DNA from 4 places in the Alteromonas sp. CH_MED4-4 genome. Region 2 is predicted to be linked to each of the others. Evidence: predicted binding sites of a transcription regulator. Region 2 holds the regulator's gene; each other region holds the start of a gene.
The links. Region 2 encodes LexA, which represses DNA repair genes until DNA is damaged. Its sites were predicted from a motif close to TACTGTATNNNNATACAGTA; they were not measured.
Positions count from the first base shown of each region.

Region 1: WA381_RS06650 (YebG family protein) is a predicted target of LexA. The motif match lies at 2,348-2,367, and genes of this name have one in related genera.
Region 3: recN (DNA repair protein RecN) is a predicted target of LexA. The motif match lies at 2,205-2,224, and genes of this name have one in related genera.
Region 4: WA381_RS16720 (DUF7218 family protein) is a predicted target of LexA. The motif match lies at 2,639-2,658, and genes of this name have one in related genera.

Region 1 is NZ_JAYMEU010000007.1:13,555-19,005, forward strand. Features, by position in the region: gene WA381_RS06630 (efflux RND transporter permease subunit) at 1-587, opposite strand, end outside; gene rplI (50S ribosomal protein L9) at 1,047-1,499, opposite strand; gene rpsR (30S ribosomal protein S18) at 1,526-1,753, opposite strand; gene rpsF (30S ribosomal protein S6) at 1,765-2,166, opposite strand; gene WA381_RS06650 (YebG family protein) at 2,413-2,700, shown strand; gene WA381_RS06655 (ABC transporter ATP-binding protein) at 2,923-3,726, shown strand; gene WA381_RS06660 (ABC transporter permease) at 3,726-5,039, shown strand; gene WA381_RS06665 (methyl-accepting chemotaxis protein) at 5,157-5,451, opposite strand, start outside.
Region 2 is NZ_JAYMEU010000003.1:141,618-147,068, forward strand. Features, by position in the region: gene WA381_RS03470 (COG1470 family protein) at 1-2,697, shown strand, start outside; gene lexA (transcriptional repressor LexA) at 2,810-3,436, shown strand; gene coxB (cytochrome c oxidase subunit II) at 4,019-5,182, shown strand; gene ctaD (cytochrome c oxidase subunit I) at 5,192-5,451, shown strand, end outside.
Region 3 is NZ_JAYMEU010000018.1:28,567-34,017, forward strand. Features, by position in the region: gene WA381_RS13250 (fatty acid cis/trans isomerase) at 1-128, shown strand, start outside; gene nadK (NAD(+) kinase) at 219-1,094, shown strand; gene dps (DNA starvation/stationary phase protection protein Dps) at 1,354-1,863, shown strand; gene recN (DNA repair protein RecN) at 2,266-3,951, shown strand; gene WA381_RS13270 (outer membrane protein assembly factor BamE) at 4,076-4,432, shown strand; gene tmpT (thiopurine S-methyltransferase) at 4,537-5,190, shown strand; gene WA381_RS13280 (DUF445 domain-containing protein) at 5,324-5,451, opposite strand, start outside.
Region 4 is NZ_JAYMEU010000028.1:51,348-56,798, reverse strand. Features, by position in the region: gene WA381_RS16730 (methionine synthase) at 1-921, opposite strand, end outside; gene WA381_RS16725 (DUF1852 domain-containing protein) at 1,047-2,021, opposite strand; gene WA381_RS16720 (DUF7218 family protein) at 2,321-2,584, opposite strand; gene WA381_RS16715 (pyridoxal phosphate-dependent aminotransferase) at 2,955-4,136, shown strand; gene WA381_RS16710 (saccharopine dehydrogenase family protein) at 4,211-5,386, opposite strand.

The DNA of each region.
Region 1 (5,451 bases), on a different contig from region 2:
GGGTCGAAAACAATTTGAAACTCCTCAACGCCGCCAACCCCGCTTTCCATACGCGCCCTTGCAACGCCCGGGATAGATTCAAGCTGAGGTTTAATGACATCGGTAAAAAAGGTTACATAGGTATTAATTTCGTTTGGATTGCCCGGAAGGCGCTGAAGAAAAAAGTAGGTCAAAGCGGGGGCGTCTCCCCCACTTCCAGCAAGCATAATATTAGGAGACAAGGCATCGCGAGGTAGTGGCGGTACGCGATTCATGCGGCTAATCACTTCAATGAGCGTTTTCTGCATGTCCGTATCTAAACCAAACTCTAGATTAATCCACGCATTACCTTGGTTTGCCCATGCATTCATCGACTCAAGGCCAGGGATCCCTTGCAGCACTTCCTCTTGAGGTTCAATGATCTCCGACTCAATTTCTTGGGGCGAAGCAGCGCGCCACGAGGTCTGGATGTTAATATTCGGTCTTTCAATGTCAGGAAACAGCTGTACCGGTAAATTAAACAGGCTATATAGCCCTAAAAATACCAGCAGTGTTATTCCTATACCTACCCCAGTCGCGTTTTTTATTGCTTGCTTAGTGATGTCCATAATATGGCACTTATGCTTTTTATTGTTTGGTTTACTATAGGTCGCAGGAATGACAGAAAAAGTTTAAAGCCATGACACTAAGAATTTCAGCGATTATTAACATTTTGTTTAAATACCGTTTAAAAAACGTTATTTATCGCAGATGAGTGGACCTCAAAAATACGCCATTTGTCGGCGCTGGACATATTTGCTTACACCCATCGTTAATTAGGCGTCGCGACGTGGAGTGAGGGTAGGGATATTTTAAACTCGCCCTTCGGGAAGGTCTGGCAAGCTTCACTCTGGGAATTTGAAAAGCAACGGCCATTCCTGCATTCCCACGCTTTGTTAGGAAACTTGCCAGCGCCTTCTGGGTGGGCAATCATCTATGCGGATTGGTATTGGTCTTTAAGTATCGAACAAAAATTTAGAGCAAAAAAAAGCCGCTCTAGGAGCGGCTTTTTTCAAATACGTCAGCGATTACGCTTCAGCAATGATGATCACTTTGATTGAAGTGATAACGTCAGAGTGAAGTTGTAAGTCGATGTCATACTCACCAGTCTCACGAAGAGTACCAGTAGGTAGTTTAACTTCTGCTTTTTGTACTTCAACGCCAGCTGCAGTGATTGCATCAGCGATGTCACGAGTACCAACAGAGCCAAATAGTTTACCTTCGTCACCAGCAGGAGCTGCGATTGTAACTTCAGCAAGCTCAGCAACTTTTTCAGCGCGTGCGTTAGCAGCAGCTAGTTGCTCAGCAATTTTCGCTTCAAGTTCAGCACGACGTGCTTCGAACTTTTCAACGTTGTCTTTAGTTGCAGGAACCGCTTTACCCTGTGGGAAAAGGAAGTTACGAGCGTAACCAGACTTAACAGTCACTTGGTCGCCCAGGCCGCCAAGGTTGGCGATTTTATCTAGTAGGATGATATTCATCTTAGCTAACCCTTATATTCGCCAAATTACTTGTGTGAATCAGTGTACGGAAGCAACGCAAGGAAACGTGCGCGCTTGATCGCAGAAGACAGCTGACGCTGATATTTTGCGCTTGTACCAGTAATACGGCTAGGGACAATTTTACCGCTCTCAGTGATGTAGTTCTTAAGAGTAGCGATATCTTTGTAATCAATCTCAGTCACACCTTCTGCAGTGAAACGGCAGAACTTACGACGTCTGAAAAAACGAGCCATGGGTGATCTCCTTAAGCGTTGTCTTCAGTGGTTTCAGTTTTCTTTTCCGCGCGATCTTGGCGAGGAGCAGAATCGTCACGACGCTCACGACGAGGCTCTTCTTTCATCATTGGAGAAGGCTCAGTCACAGCAGTCTTAGTGCGCATAACCATGTTACGTAGGATCACGTCGTTGAAACGGAAAGCATTTTCCAATTCATCAACAGCTTCTGCAGACGCTTCAGCATTGATTAGTACGTAGTGGGCTTTGTGCAGCTTTTCAATTGGGTAAGCCAGTTGACGACGGCCCCAATCTTCTAAACGATGAATCTGACCACCGTCTTGCTTTAGGATTGTGGTATAACGCTCGATCATACCAGGTACTTGTTCACTCTGATCAGGGTGAACCATAAATACGATTTCGTAATGACGCATTATAGCTCCTTACGGTTGTAGCCTCGACAGTACAGCCGACTGTATGGAGACAAGGAACGAATTGGGATGGCTGTAAGGGCGCGCATTATACGCAGCAGTTACTAATTGCACAAGCATTAATCACCTTTAGAACAATCATTTGCCCTTTCCCCAAACACTACGCTCAGACATTTAATCAAAATACTGTTTATTTATACAGTAAAATACTGTACAGTTTTTGTGTCTTTAATAAACAGGGGACCTACCATGGCCATTACCACACAGTATGTTGTTACGCACAAAGGGGTAGAAAAATTGGTAACTACCGACAAAAAAGAAGCCGATCAGTATGACAAAATGCTCGATGCAGCAGATAACCTTGCTGACTACATTCATGCGAAGGGCATCAAGCTAGACGATAGCGTAGTGGAAGAGCTCACCATCATGCTGTCTAAAAACAAAGATAAAATCAGTAAGATTTTCAAAGGCGCTACCGCAGAAAGCGTATTAGAAGATGAAAGCGCAGAAGTGGTAAAGCTACAAGCTAACGGCTGATAATTTAGGCGCGCCTCTCTTTTGCGTCGTTATGATGAGCAATTAATAAGAGCAATTGCCGCTTTAGGCTGATGAGATCTGATAGCATAGCTATAAGCAAAAATGTTATTTGATAACATTACCTCAACGCGGCAATGTGTTTTCTCTGGTTTTTAACTGGGTGAACAGACGTGTCGCTTTTGCTAATGTGAACATAAGACGTAAATACAGGTCGGGCTTAGCGTGAATACCATCAATAAAAACAATAGCACTCACTCCCAGCGCAACGCAGTGTATGAAGAGCACAACGCAGTGAATAAAGAGCGTAACACAGCGATTGAAGTTAGCAATTTACAGTTTTCGTACACCAAAGAAAGTGCCCCCATCATTGACATTAAAGCGTGGCAAGTTTCGCAAGGTGAGCACGTTTTTCTCTCAGGGCCTTCGGGTAGCGGAAAGAGCACATTGCTCAATTTGCTGTGCGGAACATTAACTCCAACTCAGGGCGACATTGCCTTATTAGCGCAGCCTTTCTCCACATTATCGAACCGACAGCGGGACAAGTTTAGAGCACGCAATATCGGCGTTGTTTTTCAACAATTTAATCTTATTCCCTACCTTTCTGTGGCACAGAACATTAATGCGGCGGTGTATTTTGCAAGTACAAACGTCAGCAAGACAGCATCAGACGCAAAGCTTCGTCATTTACTGGACAAGCTACAGCTGCCTTCTCACGTGCTGCATGCGAAAGCTGACGCATTGAGTATTGGTCAGCAGCAGCGCGTTGCCATTGCCAGAGCACTGATTAACGACCCACAATTATTAATTGTCGATGAACCTACCTCTGCCCTAGATACCGATGCCAGAGATAGTTTTATGTCGCTGCTAAAAGACGTTGCAGGTGAAAGCACCATGATTTTTGTTAGTCACGATAAAGCCATGGAGAGTTATTTCGACCGCCACTGCAGCATGAGTGAATTAAGCCCAAGTACAAACCACATAAAAACGCGAGGCGCTGAGGCCCCAAAAGCACAGGAGCGTGCGTAATGCTAAGTACCATTGCTATTGAAAGCTTAAAGCGCAGGAAAACAACGGCAATCCTCACACTTTTAAGCATTACCATCAGCATTAGTTTACTTTTGTGCGTGGACATTATTCGCACCCAAGTTAAAACCAGTTTTACGCGCACCGTTTCTGGTGTTGATCTTATTGTTGGCGCACCAAGTGGACAGCTTAATTTACTCCTGTCATCAGTGTTTAATATAGGCACTCCCACCAAAGGTATTGAATATAAAAGTATTGCGGCGCTTCAATCTAACAAGCAGGTATCGTGGCTTATCCCGCTATCTTTGGGTGATACCCACAGAGGTTTTAGAGTAGTAGGTACGACCAACAGCTTTTTCGACCACTTTAAATACGGTGATATGCAATCACTTGAAATGGCAGCAGGCTCGACATTTACGCAGCCACTGTCTACCGTTATTGGCGCAGACATCGCCAAATCATTGGGGTACAAGGTAGGAGATAAGATTATTATTTCCCATGGTCTGGGTAGCGTATCGTTCAACAACCATGATGATCACCCTTTCACTATCTCAGGCATAGTTAAGAAAACCGGTACGCCCGTAGATAAAGCCGTATACGTTACCCTACAGGGACTTGAAGAAGCCCACACAGGACCTAAACATTCCCCCACCTCAATGTTAGGTCATAAATCTGCTGACAAGGCGAACGAGCATGAGCATGAGCATGAGCATGACGAGCATACAAAAGAACATGCAGTTTACAATAGCGAAGCGTTTACGCCTGAGTCAGTATCCGTGGTGATGCTGGGGCTTAAACATCGGGTAACTGCACTGCAGCTTCAGTATCAAATTAATCAAAGTAAAAAAGAGCCGCTAATGGCTATTCTACCGGGCATGGCACTCGCAGAACTTTGGCAAATTATGGGAAATGTTGAATCGCTATTGCTTGGCCTTTCCGGTCTTATCGTCATCTGCGCGCTAATTGGGCTTGCGACTATGCTGCTGGCAACGATGAGAGAGCGTTATCAAGAAATCGCCGTTTTACGAACTATAGGCGCAGGACCGTTTACCTTACTGCTACTCATACAGATTGAAGCGATGCTGCTTACGATTGTGAGTGCCGCACTGAGTTTAGGCTTGGTAGCTGGGCTTATGAGCGCACTAAAACCTTGGTTAAGCAGTACCTATGGATTGTTTTTAAGCAGCCCGCTGTTTGGACAAAGCAGTGTCATTATCATTTTACTGATACTGGGGTGCACATACTTGGTTTCGCTATTCCCCGCTGTGGCGGCCTACAGACGCGGCCTACACGCGGGACTAAACGCGAACTCATAAATACCCATGCCTACAGCGTTGTTTCGGGTTTTATAGGCTTCTATTTAGCCCCACATCTGTGCGCCAATAGGCAATAGGTCTTTTAATGGAGCGAGCTTAAGCGAGCTGGAGAGAGTATTACTCTCCCACTCGCTTATCTGTACTGAAACGCAATATTAGCTCGTGAACCTGATTAACCGTTGCGCGCAAATCGTGGCTTGCTGCAAGCGATGCTTCAGATGAACGCTGGGTTTCAGACGCGCCGTCAGCGACTTCTACTAACTGCTGGTTAATATGCTCTGCCACCGTGCTTTGCTCTTCTACCGCTGAAGACATCTCTACCGTGGCATCAGCGATACCTTTCACTGCATTGTTAATTTCAAACAATGCACCTCGGGTTTCTTCTACTATAGCGCTGCCGTGCTCAGCTGAA
Region 2 (5,451 bases):
ATTGACGTTATTGATGGCGCAGTTCGCTATGGCGAAGATAACAACGGCGATGATATTTACGATGTAGGTGTATACTTTAATAATCTAACAGCGTTTGCCAGCGGAAATCATACTGGCCTTGCGCTTTCAGATATCGATGCGATATCCGTACCTCCTGTAGTGAATCAGCCTTATTACTATGCCTATGAGACTGTCTATACCACAGATGAAGTCACCGTTGAGCCTGGCTACTATCATGATTCAGATACTCCCGACTCAGAGCTGGTGATTTCGTTTCGCTGGTATGTAAATGGTGTAGTCCTTGACGATGTTAATGGTACCACGCTCCCACCTTACAGCGCAGTCTTCGGTGATGAAGTTAAAGTTACCATGGTGGTGTCAGACGGTATTAACGTTGTTGAATCCCAGCCTACTTTCGTTGAGATCGGCAATTCTCCTATGACGCTCACTGCATCGAATATGCCTGAAGTAGTAACTGCGGGCGGATACGTAGAGTTTACCGTATCGATGAGTGACCCAGACAGAGTTGACGATGACGTCGCGGGAGAGCTTATTTCAGCGCCTCCCGGTGCTTCGTTAAATGCGGAAGGTCTGATGACCTGGAATGTACCTGCGAATCAACTTTTCAACGCTCAAACTTATATGTTTAGTTTCGCTAGCTTAGACGGAACTGAATCCCAACAAACGCTCGAAATCACTTCTTATGCGGACAAGGCCCCGGCTTATGCTCGTACTACTGTGATGGCACCAATTTATAATCACGGCTTTGCTATTGCTTCGACCAATGGTGTAAGTGAACTTATCACGGTAAATGCTCGCAACGTGGGCGCATTTTCGCTAGAAGGCAATACGCTTAAAAATACCTATGTGTATCCGTATAAACTGCCAACTAAAGGCGAAATTAGAAGCGTGCATACCCAAGATGTTGATGGTGACAATAATGATGAAATCTACCTTCTTACTCAACAGGGATTGTCTGTAATAAAAGACCGCGAAAGTAACGCAGAAGCGGTGTTTATTATTGAAGATAGTATTATTTCTGGCTTATTTTACGACATCAATGGTGACGGGGTTGATGAAGTTGCTTATTTATATGGGAGCGAATATTACAATGCGACTTCTATTGCCATTGTAGATGTTCGCACAGGTGAGCAGTTGCAACAGTACGATATTGACGGCGTCAATAACCTTGCTTTTGGTAACGTAGATGATGACGCATCGATAGAAATGGTAACGAACAATGGTTATGTATTTGATATCGAAAGCGGTGCCAACCAATGGCTATACGGTAGCGGGTTCAGCGACGCATTTGTTGTGCTGGGTGATATGAATAACGATGGTGTAGATGAAATCATCGGTGCCGATAGTTGGAATGATATCTCAATCTACTCAGCAGTATCGAAAAGCAGTTTGGCAACGGCGGAACATGGTGACATTTGTGATATCGCCTATAGTAAAGAAAGCCCAGCTACAGAAGGAATAGTGGTTGTCTCCGAGTGTCAGTGGGGACAAGTTAGAGGTTTTGCATTAGAAGCGGGACAAATCTCTGAGCAGTGGGCTCTTAACCACAACACTTACAGTGGCATGTCACTTCTCATTGACGATTTAGACAATGACAATGTGGACGACATTATTTGGACTGGTGAGAATCAAATTTTAGTAGCGCAACAAGATGCCAACGGTGAATATGCCTTATCAGATATAAAAGGTGCGCCGCGCGCGAGTAGATATCATGCCGCGGGTTGGGCACCTTATGGCGATAATGATGAAAGAGCCGTCTTTGTTAGCGATACAAGTAGTTACGAATCATCTATTCAGATTTTATCGGTAGATAAAGAGGATAACTTTGCGATAAGTGCTGAGGTTGGCGAAGATGTCTATAACTATAGCAAACCGGTCGTTACAGACTACAACAATGACGGTGTGGGTGAGTTACTAATAGGGGCACTGGATTATAGTTCGTCGTTTAATGTCGTGAGACTTACAGATAACGCTATTCAGTGGACACTGAACAATAATCAGAATAGTGAAATTTCGTTTATTGAAGCCATTGACGTAAATAACGATAGTTACGCCGATGCAGTTATTATTGAGAACAATCGACTTAAAGCGTTTGATATCGAGAATCAGGTGCTTATCGACTCAATCATTAACGATTTTTCAATTAATGCGCTTGCTGCCTCTGAAAAAGACGGTGTGCATTATTTTGCTGTTGGGGGCTATAGTTCGCTCAAGCTCTATAAAATGCAGGATGGTGAATTTGTTGGATTGAATGAATTGGAAACCAATTGTGACCAATTGCTCACGGTAAATTTTGATAGTGATAGCGAACTTGAATTTGCGTGTTTAAATAGAAACTACAACACCATCAATGTTTATGACGTGGCGAGCGATGCATTAGAACTCAAAGACGCTATAGCACCGTCATTCTACCCTCAGTATATAGCGGCTGTTCCAACGACGTCGTCTAATCAGTCGATTCTCGCTATCTACCAGCCTAACGAGAATGACTATTCGTACAATTATTATGACAGCATCGCATATCGCGTGGTTGAGGTTGATAATAAAGGCAATGTGGTGTGGCAAAGCCCTGGACTTGGGCTCGATAATGTTGAAGGCATGCGCACACGTCAAAATAGTGATGGGGAGCTGGAGTTACAAATTAGTAACCCGAACATGGCTCTTCTCGTAAAATAAGAGGAAAGCACTTGTCGTAGGCTATTGCAGATCGCAAAAGACGCGGCAAGTGCTTGTTATTTAGTTTTAGGTGTATATACTTACAGGAACTGTATGAACAGACAGGTCTTTTATGCGCCCACTCACAGCTCGACAAACCGAAGTTTTAGAACTTATTAAAACAACCATGTTAGAAACGGGAATGCCGCCTACTCGTGCGGAAATAGCCCGTCAGCTTGGCTTTCGTTCTGCTAATGCAGCAGAGGAACATTTGAAAGCATTGGCGCGTAAAGGCGTGATTGAAATTTTGCCTGGTACGTCTCGTGGCATTAAGCTCAATATCCCTCTTGATAACGACGCACAAGAAGAAGAAGGCCTACCGTTAATTGGGCGTGTTGCAGCCGGTGAGCCGATCTTGGCGCAAGAGCATGTTGAATCGCACTACAAAGTCGATCCTGCACTGTTTCAACCCCATGCCGACTTTTTGCTACGCGTTAACGGTATGAGCATGAAAGACATTGGTATTTTAGACGGTGATCTTCTCGCTGTTCATCGCACCACTGATGTTCACAACGGTCAGGTGGTTGTGGCGCGTGTAGATGAAGACGTCACCGTAAAGCGTCTAGAGAAACGCGGGCGTGAAGTATTGCTTCATGCTGAGAATGATGAGTTTGCACCAATAAAAGTTGATTTAGCGACTGAACATTTTGCGATAGAAGGCATTGCGGTGGGTGTGATCAGAAACGCTGACTGGATGTAGTATTTTAGCTTGTTTGTATAAAAGCGGCGCGTTAGCCGCTTTTTTTATGTCTTTTGTTCCTGTTTTTTTCTTCAATCTGCCAACTTAGGTTTTATCCTGCCCAGCAAACCTGTTGGTTTTCTGCGCGCTTATTTTTATCATTACTCACGTTATTCTTTCTATGAATGCTTCAAGTATTTTCCATTTTTTATTGTGAATTTTGTTTGAAATCGACATTGAGTCATCGATTACTTATTGATTTCTTAACTAGTTAGTCGAGCATTTACTTTAACCCCGTGTTCAAAATGCCTGTTTGATTCCAAGGGCATCCCACAGCAATCGCTTTCTCTTTTTTGCACTTGAAATCCCCGCGACCATTTTAGTAAATGATTAAAAATTAACCACTTCGTTAAATTTTTAATAGAAAAGACTAGACGGCGCGACATTATTGCGCAATTCTTATACAGAGATTAACAAAATAATAACAATGACTCTAAATTTGTTTTACAAGTTGAGGTTATGGGTCAATCGTTCGCAAACCATTTGGTAGGGCATCGCGCAAATTAATCAGCGTCTTTGACCACGCCATTACGGAGGTGCTGAGTGAAACAACTAACGACCGTTTTCGCAAAATGGTGTTCTAGTATACCAATTTTGCTTTTTTCCCCTTTGCTTTTTGCGCAAGAAGCAAGCGAAGAAGCCTCTTCGCTTAATTTGAGACGCGGTGCTACCGACATCAGTGGGCAGGTATACGACCTCCATATGTTGATGTTCTTCATTTGTGTAGGTATCGCGGTTGTAGTTTTTGGCGTGATGTTCGCCTCAATGTATCTACATAGAAAGTCCCGTGGCGCCAAGCCAGCTAATTTTCACGAAAACGTGAAGGTGGAAATTGCTTGGACCGTTATTCCTTTCCTTATTCTTATTTTCATGGCGGTACCCGCAGCGAATACCCTAATTGCTATGGAAGACACGTCTGAGCCTGACATGACGGTGTTAGTAACAGGCTCTCAATGGAAATGGCATTACAAGTACATGGATAGCGATGTAGAGTTTTATTCTTTACTCGCCACTCAGCGCGAGCAAATAGAAAACAAATTTCAGAAAACAGATAACTACCTGCTGGAAGTTGACCGTCCCTTGGTTATTCCTACTGGGAAAAAAGTACGCTTTCTTATTACCTCTGACGACGTTATCCACTCTTGGTGGGTTCCTGACTTTGCCGTGAAAAAAGATGCCAACCCCGGCTTTATTAACGAGTCTTGGGCCAAGGTGAATGAGCCGGGTATTTATCGCGGACAGTGCGCAGAGCTTTGTGGTAAAGACCATGGCTATATGCCGGTTGTGGTAATTGCTAAAGAACCCGCCGAGTTTGAAAAGTGGATGGGCGAACAAGAAGAGATTGTTCGTAAAGCAAAAGAAGAAGAGCAGCGTCTACTTTCTATGAATATGTCTATGGATGAACTGATGAAAGAGGGCGAGCGAGTATACAACGCAACGTGCGCTGCTTGCCATATGCCAAATGGTGAAGGTTTACCTGGCGTGTTCCCGGCATTAAAAGGCAGCAAGATGGCACTAGAAGATCAGCAAGGTCACATTGACATCGTGCTGCATGGAAAGTCAGGAACAGCCATGCAAGCGTTTGGAAAAATGCTAAGTCTTAAGGAAATTGCCGCCGTAGTCACTTACGAGCGAAATGCCTGGGGCAATAAAACTGGCGATATGGTTCAAGCCAAAGATGTCAACGCAGTGGCAAACGGAAACTAGGAGCAGACAATGAGCAAAGCAACTGAAGTTATTTCGCCAGATACCTCTGCGCCTCATGACGGTCACCTACATGATGACCATGAACACCACGATCATATTCCTAAAGGGATAACGCGTTGGTTGTTTACCACTAACCATAAAGACATAGGCACACTTTACCTGTGGTTTGCCTTTATTATGTTTTTAGTTGGTGGTGCGATGGCCATGGTGATCCGCGCTGAACTATTCCAACCCGGTCTACAAATTGTAGAGCCAAACTTCTTTAACCA
Region 3 (5,451 bases), on a different contig from region 2:
ACGATGTTGGCATGCGCCGAACCAACCCTAACTTTTGGGCGTTTAGTGATAAATTAATGCAATGGTCTAGCGAGCGCTATCCTATTGAAGGCGGTCTTCTCGACTATAATCGGCTAGAAGATCGCTAAACCTTGCGCTGTGTGCCGTTTAACGCTTTTCTTTTGCAAAAAACCTGTGCTAATGTCCAACCATTGGAAATGAAAGGACATTAGCATTCCATGCCCTATCAAACCGTTGCTTTAATTGGAAAACCTCAGCACGCTGCAACCCACGACAGCCTGAACATTCTTGCCGAATATTTATTGGCAAAAGGCTGTAAATTATTGGTTGAGGAAAGTATTGCTGAAGAGCTTGAAACCGAAAACTTCAAAAGCTGTAACCTTGTCACTATTGGCAAAGAGGCTGACCTTGCCGTTGTGGTAGGCGGTGACGGCAGCATGCTTGGTGCAGCACGTGTGCTCGCTCGCTTTGACATTCACGTTGTCGGTGTGAACCGCGGAAATCTCGGTTTTTTAACTGATATCCACCCCGATGATATTGTTCAACAACTTGACCTTATCTTTAACGGTGAATGCGTAGTAGAAGAGCGCTTCTTACTTGAAGTAGAAGTTTATCGACACGAAAAGCTTAAAAGTAACAACTCTGCTGTAAACGAAGTGGTACTTCACCACGGAAAAGTTGCCCATATGATGGAATTTGAAATTTACATCGATGAGCAATTTGTATTCAGTCAGCGCAGCGACGGATTAATAGTAGCCACACCTACAGGTTCAACGGCTTACTCTTTATCAGCGGGCGGCCCTATTATTATGCCCAAACTAGATGCACTTACGTTGGTACCCATGTTTCCTCACACACTGAGCAGCCGTCCAATCGTTGTTGATGCTGACAGTCAGGTATCGATGAAAGTATCAAAGGTTAATAGTGACTCGCTACAAGTGAGTTGCGATAGCCATATTGTCCTGCCGGTGCTACCTGGCGATGAAATTCGAATAAACAAAAGCGTAGACAAACTCCATCTTGTTCACCCTAAGGGCTACAGCTACTTCAATGTACTTCGTAAAAAGTTAGGTTGGGGTAGTAAGCTTTACTAACCTCCCTGCTCCATTTAGTTGATTCCATGTGCATTTATTACATAAGCCTGTAGCATTTTCTTGATTGCTACAGGCTTGAAAAATAAAGATTTTTTAATCTTCTCTAATTTCCTTAACGAAAACCAAGACTTATAGAAATATAAGTTTTCGGCATACCTGTTGCACCTATTACAACAAGTCGTCAGCACAAGGTCTTTGTTATTTGGCCTAAATGATGTTTCGCATCCCGCTGACTTATTTGCATTCAATAGGAGATATCATGAGTAACACCAATATCAAATTTACAGCCCCTGGAATGGATAACGATGCAGCTGCCAAAACAATCAAGGTATTGGATCAGCGATTGGTTGCACTATTAGATTTACAGTTAACGTTGAAGCACATTCATTGGAATGTAGTAGGACCAAATTTTATCGGTGTGCATGAAATGTTGGACCCGCAGGTAGATGCGGTACGCGAAATGACCGACACAATTGCAGAGCGAATTGCCACGTTAGGTGGCGTACCTAAAGGTACACCGAAAGCCATTGTTGAAGGTCGCAGCTGGAACGATTATGAGTTGGGTAAAGGTTTAGTACTTGACCACCTTAAGGCGCTGGATGCCGTATATGACGGTGTAAATGGTGACCATAGAAAAGCGTTAGAGCTTTTAGGTGAAATTGACCCAGTATCGGAAGATATGATCACCGGCCAACTTGCAGATTTAGAACAGTTCCAGTGGTTTGTGCGCGCGCACATTGAGTCTGGCAGCGGTGAACTTCAGCAATAATGTATAATTGCTGGTAAACCACATAGTCATTCGGACTACCTGCTATTTAATTGAAATTGAATTTTAAGGAGAGCTTACGCTCTCCTTTTTGCTATCAGGTTCTCTACTGCGTTGTGGAATTGTTTACCGCTTGCTTTTGAGTTATTCAGCTACTTAGCATTGAGCTAATTTACTACTGTATAACCACTGTAACGAACGCATCTAGCGCAGCCTATTATTAATGGGTTACTCATAACCACTCCTTTTTAAAAGCTCTATAAACTATTGATTTATTTAAACTTTTCACAATCCACTTTAATTTTTAAGTAAAATATTTACGACTTAACTTTACACAGAAAAAATACTGTATATATTATCAGTTACTGTATATATCATCATGTTCAACTTTTTTCGAGTGTGGTTATGTTAGCGCATCTTTCTATTTCAAATTTTGCTGTTGTAAAACAATTATCGGTTCAACTGGAAAACGGGTTGACTGCTATAACCGGCGAAACCGGTGCTGGTAAATCCATCGCCATTGATGCTTTAAGTTTGTGCTTAGGCGAGCGCGCCGACGCAAATGCGGTGCGAAAAGGTAGTGCAAAAGCGGAGATCATTGCTCACTTTTCTTTAGACGGCAATGTATTAGCTAAAGCCTTCCTCGATGAACATGAGCTCACCTCAGATGAAGATGAGAATAGCTGCTTTATTCGCAGAGTTATTTCAAAGGAAGGCCGTTCAAAAGCTTTTATCAACGGTATTCCCGCTTCACTTCAGCAGTTAAAACGCTTAGGCCAGTTTTTGTTGGCCATTCACGGTCAAAATACTCACCTACAGTTGCTGAAAGAAGACCATCAAAGGGAATTAGTCGATGGTTACGCTAAGCACAACGACATATTAGTGCAGGTTAGAGAAACCTACTCTCTTTGGCGTGATAAGCAGCGCACGTTAAAGGCGCTTCAAGAACAAGCCCAGCAGCGCGAAGACAGAATTCAGCTGTTAACTTATCAGGTTCAAGAACTTGATGAATTCGCCATTGAAGAGGGTGAATTTGAAGAGTTAGAAATAGAGCACAAACGCCTGAGTAACGGGCAAAGCCTTTTAGAGCAAGCACAGACTAGCGTATACAATTTATATGAAAGCGATGAAGGCAACGCACTGTCAGTTATACAAAGCAGTATTGAACGTTTAGGCGAATTAGAGGCGCACGACGCTAGTTTAACGCCAATCATTGCAATGCTTAATGATGCAGCAATTCAAGTAGAAGAAGCGGCAGGAGAGCTACGTAGCTACTGCGATCACTTAGAGATCGATCCACTTCGCTTACAGCAAGTTGAGGCGCGCTATGCGAAGGCGATGGAACTTGCCCGTAAACATACTGTGATGCCAGAGGGACTTTATCAGCATCACCAAGAGCTAGCCGCCGAATTCAATGCTTTATCGGAACAGGAAACACTGTTAGGTACGCTTGAAGGCGAAGTAGAAGAAGCACGAGCAACGTATTTAACCGCGACCAAAGCGCTTTCTGAGAGCAGGCAACGTGCTGCTGGTAAGCTAAGCGAAGATATTGAAGTGCAAATTCGCCAAATGAATATGCCCCACGCAAAAGTGGATATTCAGATTCAATACGACGAACTTAAGAAGCCGGTGAGCACAGGTCTAGATACCGTAGAATTTAAAGTGTCTACCAACCCTGGTCAAGATGCAGACAAATTAGAAAAAGTCGTATCAGGTGGTGAACTTTCTCGTATAGGACTGGCTATTCAGGTTATCGCGAGCGGCCATCACGCTACCCCTACTATGATTTTCGATGAAGTCGATACGGGCATTAGCGGCCCAACAGCATCAATCGTTGGCGGGCTTTTACGTAAATTAGGTAAACAATCGCAAGTAATGTGTGTTACCCATCTACCTCAAGTAGCGGCACAGGCACATAATCAATTGTTTGTTACCAAGCTTACCGACGGGGAAAGTACTGAAACCCAGATGTTGGCGTTGACGAAGCAAGACAGGATCGATGAGCTTGCAAGACTATTAGCCGGTGATAAAGTAACCAAATCGGCGCTAGCGAATGCAAAAGAACTGCTTAAAAGCGCAGCATCGAACTAAAATGCAGTTGATTGGTCATAGTTGTCAATGTAGCATGCCTTCGCGCTTGCAATAAAACAGTCTCGAAATTCGCTTTAGCGAAGTTCATTGACACTAACAAAGGCAATACTGGACAAATTAACGCATGAAGTTGCAACACCTATTAGTAATTCTTGGTATCACACTTACATCAACCGCTTGCTCGAACTGGATTTATCGAATCGACGTTCCTCAAGGAAACTTCCTTGATCAAAGAGATGTGGAAAAGCTGCGTGTTGGAATGACAAAAGAACAGGTTATTTATGTACTAGGTAACCCTGTTGTTCAAGACTCATTCGACGATGACACTTGGTACTACGTTTACGATATGAAGCGCGGTATGAAAAAGCGTGGTGAAGATTTTCAAAAGCAAATGGTGATTAACTTTGTAGACAACAAAGTGACAACGGTTGAAGGTGACTTCGAGTTATCTGAAGACTTCAATACACCGCTTGATAACTAATTTTGTGTAAAAGGTAGCGTTTCTCGCTACCTTTTTTGTTTCTAATACCCTTCATAAAAACGCCTGTTTTTTAGAGATATATCGCTTACCTACTTGAGGTTTATATGGAACATAGTTTTTGGCACAGTAAATGGCAAAAGAACGAGATTGGATTTCACGAACCTGAAGGGAATGCACTTTTAGTAAAGTATGCGTCTTTTCTGTTTGGCGACGATAGTCCTAGCACATCTTTAAAGCGCATTTTTGTACCACTATGTGGAAAGACCTGTGATATTGGTTGGTTACTCTCCAAGGGTTGTGAAGTGGTTGGTGCTGAGCTAAGCGAAGTGGCTATTATACAGCTGTTTGAAGAGCTAGGTGTAGAGCCTACCGTTACCACTACTTCCAACGGTAAAATTTACGCTAAAGACGGTTTAACCATTTACGTAGGTGATATCTTTAAACTCACATCAAGCGACTTAGGTGACGTTACAGGCATTTACGATAGAGCAGCTTTAGTCGCGCTGCCTAGCCCGCTTCGCGAGCAATATGCTGCGCATTTAATGGCCATTACTCAATGCGCCCCCCAGCTAATCATCTCTTTCGAGTATGACCAGAATGAAATGGCCGGCCCTCCCTTTAGCGTAAACGAAAAAACCGTTGACGCTCTTTATTCAGTGGACTACAACATTCAAAGGTTAGAGCGCTCGGTGCTTGAAGGCGGTTTGAAAGGCAAAGTAGACGCTGATAATTTGGTATTTGCACTAACGGCGAAGTAGACTTTTTTAAGATTTGTTGCCAATACAAAGCGTTGAAATGGTTGCTTAATGGTTTGCGTTTTAGCGCTGATTACTAGAGACACTTAAGCTATTCATACCCACACCTGCTAATGCGACTTGCTTAAATAAATGGCTAGAGGCCAAGCAGTGCCTCTATGCCAAACAATATTGCACCTATCAACCCGCCTACGATCGTGCCGTTTATGCGAACTTTCTGAAGATCGCGACCAATATTCAACTCCACCTGCTCAGCCATTTCAC
Region 4 (5,451 bases), on a different contig from region 2:
GTAGAGTTTGTCGGCATCCACGTACTTTAATGCTTCACGTAATGTAGCTGCTACTTCTTCTGGTGTCTCTATTGTGTCAGTTGCAACATCAATAGCGCCCACCATCACTTTTTTGCCTTTAAGAAGCGAGATCAGTTCAATGGGTACATGAGAGTTATGGCACTCCAGAGAAACCATATCAATATTAGATTTTGCTAACTTAGGAAAGCTCTCCTCATATTGTCGCCACTCAGAGCCTAATGTCTTCTTCCAATCGGTATTAGCTTTGATGCCATATCCGTAGCAAATGTGCACTGCAGTTTCGCATTTAAGCCCTTCAATGGCTCTTTCTAATGCGGCAATACCCCATTCATTGACTTCATCGAAAAATACGTTAAACGAAGGTTCATCAAACTGGATAATGTCAACACCAGCAGCCTCAAGCTCCTTTGCCTCTTGGTTTAGTATTTTGGCAAACTCCCACGCAAGTTTTTCGCGACTTTTATAATGGTCGTCGTACAGCGTATCAACCATCGTCATAGGGCCAGGTAACGCCCATTTTATGGGCTGATCGGTTTGGCTCCTTAAGAACTTTGCGTCTTCAACGAACACTGATTTTGGCCGTGTAACAGCATGGGTAACGACAGGTACGCTAGCGTCGTAGCGATTGCGAATACGTACGGTTTTACGGTTTTCAAAATCAACACCGTCAAGGTGCTCAATAAAAGTAGTTACAAAATGCTGACGAGTTTGCTCACCGTCACACACAATATCTATGCCTGATAGGGCTTGTTCCTGAAGCGTAACGCGAAGCGCGTCTTTTTTGCCTTCCTCTAATGCTTCATCTTCTAGCTTCCACGGCGACCACAGGGTTTCAGGCTGTGCAAGCCACGATGGTTTTGGAAGACTGCCTGCAATTGAAGTGGGGAGTAGTTTTTTCATGTGATTCGCTTTCTTCTAATCAATAATTTGTATGGATGCGCGAGGGGCAGAACGTGCTGCCCTTATCATAGCTTTGTAGTCGCAACATGTGCGGTTTGAAAATCGCAAGTATCTAAATGAACGGATCAGGCGTAGCTTGCTGTGAATTGCGCTAACTTGTGTTGATAAGGCTTTATAAAGTTCTCTTCTACGAACTTGCCTTGTTCAACGGCTAGATGAGTCCGCTCCTCACGGTCATAAACAATGCGAGTCACTGAGTGATCGCTATTTTTCAAGTTTGGTTTGTAGCTTAAACCTGCCTGGGCGTTAGCGTTATAAATCTCAGGGCGATAAATTTTCTGGAAGGTCTCCATCGTAGCAATAGTGCTGATAAGTTCTAAATTGGTGTAGTCGTTTAACAAATCACCAAAGAAATAAAATGCAAAAGGAGCAGCACTGTTTGGTGGCATGAAATAGCGCACGTTTAAGCCCATCTTCTTGAAATACTGTTCAGTTAGTGATGATTCATTAGGCTGATATTCAACGCCTAAAACGGGGTGCTGATTTTCTGTTCGACGGTAGGTTTTATTGTCGGAAACGCTTAAACAAATGACCGGCAGCTTTGAAAAATGTGCTTTATAGGCTTCTGAATTAACGAAATACTTAAACAACTTTCCGTGCAGATCACCAAAATCGGTAGGGACACTGAACGAAGACTGGCCACGATTGTGATTAGATAGACGAACGCTAAAGTCATAATCGCGAACATAAGACGAGAAGTTGTTTCCCACAATACCTTGAGTGCGTTTACCCGTTTTTTTGTCAATTATATTGGTTTGTAAGATTTCGATAGTTGGGAATGTGTTGCCGTTACCCTCAACGTCGATATCTACCGACACAATTTCAAGTTCGACAGCATAGCGATCGCCACTTTCATTATCCCAGCTAGCCAGTGCATTAAAGCGGTTGTTTATCATGCTTAGTGCATCGCGCAAATTTTCTTTGCGGCGTTGACCACGAGCTAAATTGGCGAAGTTGGTGGTGATGCGTGTGTTGTCTGAAGGGCGATAATCTTCATTAAACTGAACGCTGTTAATAGTAAAAGAGAAATCTGTGTTCACGTTGTTGTTCATGAGAATGCGCTTCTATTCCTAAAGTTAAACCGAGTAGTGAGACTGCTGTAAAAGCTATGAACACGTTATACGTTGATTTAACTATGAATAAAAATGACTTATTTTCATTTTATCATGAAATATTGTCATGTATTGGGCGGGCGAAGAGCTAGTCGCCTACTAATGAGGCGGTAGATCTTTACTTGAAGTTGAGGTTTGCCACGAAATGCACAAATTATGCGTGTCTGATAAAACGTAATCATCACCGCCACAGTGACCAGTTTTTGTATGTGGCGGTCTATCCGCCACTAATGATTGCGTAACGCATCAATTAATTCGTCTTTGCTCATGTTAGAGCGACCTTCAATGCCGACTTCCTTGGCCTTTTGATACAGTTCCTCTTTAGTGCGATCCTCGTATTTTTTGCCTTTTCCACCATCTTTAGAAGGGGTTTGTTCGCTATTGGCTTGCGCATTGGCAATGCGCGCCGACTTCTCTTTACTGTAGCCTTCGTCGCGAAGGGCTTCGTAAGTGTCGTCGTTTTTAATTTGGTTGCCGTGGTCCTTAGCCATATTTAACTCCTGTTTTGCATACTGAGTAATCGATGAATGTTTCGCCGTAATTCTTACTTTGTATTTATATAGATGGATTACACAGTCGTTTAAAAGGCAGGCTTCAAGTGCGAAGAACCAATAGCGAGAGAGTGCTGCGCCTTTAACATCAGAAAAAATGTCATTCATCGCAAACGCCAAAAACGACAAAATAACGCTGCACCGTAATGTAACGACTTAACGCGTTAAAACTTCTTATGTTGTCAATTTTAGTGCGCCACATGCACGTAAAAAGTGCATTTATGTCAATGGTTTAGGTTTTTCATGCTATTGCGCGTTCAAAATTAAGCCTTTAGTCTAAAGTGAATATAGACGGAAGGCAGAGCGAAATATGAATAAAAATGAACAACAGAGCACCGTGAATTCTTCACGCCGTAATTGGTTAAAGTCTGTGGGATTAGGTGCAGGCGCGGTAGCGCTAACGACCAGCGTTGACAGTATTATGGGCGACCTTCGTGCCGCAGGTATGCAAACTGAACACTTCCCGTCTGCTACCCCCAATGTAAACGATGGTCTTATTCGCTTATCGTCAAATGAAAACGCCTTTGGGCCGTCAAAAAAAGCCGCAAAGGCAATGCAAAGCGAGCTTTTAAACCTAGCGCGTTATACCGACGCTACGGTTGAAGTGTTAGCGCAAAAAATTGCTGAGCAAGAAGGCGTATCTGCTGAGCAAATCGTAATTACGAATGGATCTTCACCTATTCTTTTTGGCTATGCGGACTGGATCACCAAAAACGGCAATAAGCTGGTAACGTCTATGGCAACCTACGAAGGCGTACCACGGGGCGCTGAGTTTATGGGGGCAGACGTGATCTACGTGCCGTTAGCCAATGATATGACTTTTGACCTAGATGCAATTGAAGCTGCAGTAACCGAAGATACGACTGCTGTGTACGTATGTAATCCAAATAATCCGACAGGGAGCATGGTAGATGCGGCGAAGCTTACCGCTTTTGCAAAACGCGTATCGAAGAAAGCACAGGTTTTCATCGATGAAGCCTACATTGAAATGTCTGATGCTTACCCCGCTAATGTGCAATCGAAGCTAGTAGCTGAGGGGTACAACGTGGTGATTTGCCGCACCTTCTCTAAAATTCACGCCATGGCGGGACAGCGTCTCGGTTACGCCATCATGCCTGCTGAGCAAGCTAAAACAATGGGCGGTATGCTACGCATGGGTGGTGTGAATTACTTGGCATTAGTAGCGGGTATGGCAAGTATGGATGATCATGAGAACTTAAACACAATGCGCTCACGCATTAAAACTGAGCGTGAAAAGTTAGTAAAAGTAGCTAAAGAGTTAAAGCAGCCGTTTGCGCCAAATCCACAAGGGAATTTTATTTACATGGATACGGGCATGCCGCACGATAAATTTGCAGAAAAGATGAAAGCTCAAGGTATAAAGGTTGTAGGGCGCACGTGGCCTGGGTACGACTCATGGTCACGTATTAGTGTAGGGACACCTGAAGAAACTGACGCGTGCGTTAAAGCATTAAAAGCGGTACTCGCTTAAAAAACAAAAATAACACCTAGCGCAGAGAGAAAAGGCTGAACGCAATTTGTGTTCAGCCTTCGTTTTTTGAATCGCTATTTCTCGATAGCAAACGTTAAGCCTGCTTTTTCTTCTAAACGGCGGATAAGCTTGTTACCAAGTGCTGCCGCAGGTGTGAAGAAACCACCAGATAAACTAACGTCTTTGCACAAGCAAAGGGCAGATTCTGAAATCATTTTACTGGTAGAGCCGTAACCTGGATCCTTGTCGCCTTTTACCGATACGGCTAGCATATCACCATTGGTAGCGGTACCCACAAACATGACATCGTAAAAGCCATTTTCGCGCTCTTCTTTGCTCGGGCCTTCACCTGGTTTAGGGCCATCATCACTTGCAAGCGACTTATCTTTGGCAACGTGATTCGCCATGGCTTCACCTTTCTCACCTGGACCAGTCATCATCATTTCATCATATTGAAAGTTCTTGCCGTAGCTATATCCGCCCAGGTAGTTCGTGCGATGAACGTTTTTAGTATTGATGGCCGCCATAATAAATGGTGCAACCCATGTGCCTAACTGCTCATCGAAGTAAGGTTTATTGCCATCGGGCTGTGGCTGATTTGACGCGCCATCGGTTAATGAGTGCGGGTTAATAAGTGCCGCCATGACAGACTTATCTTTGTGCGCAGCCGCCATGGTCGCTTTTAAACTTGCAGCCGTACCGCCAGAGAACGTGCCCTGCATTTTACGAACGCGACCTTTTACATATTCAATGACATCGCCAGTTTGCTTTTTGGCATGTTCTTGAAGGTAGTACACACCAAGGTCAAAAGGCACAGAGTCAAAGCCACACGAGAACACAATGTTTGCGCCGGTTTCTTTAGCTTTCGCTTCGTATTTATTGATCATTTGGTGCATCCAGGCTGGCTCACCGCAAAGATCTGTATAGCCGGTGCCGTTATCGACACATGCAGAAAGTAACTTTTCACCGTAAATTTGATACGGACCAACAGTGGTAAGTACAACGGCTGTGCGCTTCGTCAACGCATTTAGCGCGTCATCATCATCACCATCGGCTACAATGCTAGCAACGCTTTCACTAATGCCTAGCTCCTTTTTTACGCCGTTGAGTTTAGCTTCGTTTCGGCCTGCGACCGCCCACTTAACGTTGTCATCGCTGCCATACTGAGCCTGAAAATATTCAGCTACTAACTTACCCGTAAAACCTGTAGCACCGAAAATAACTACATCAAATTCCCGTTCGTTACTCATTGTTTTGTCCTGTTTTATCTCGTTTCGACACGTGTCATCAATATGCGTTACTCAATATACGCACA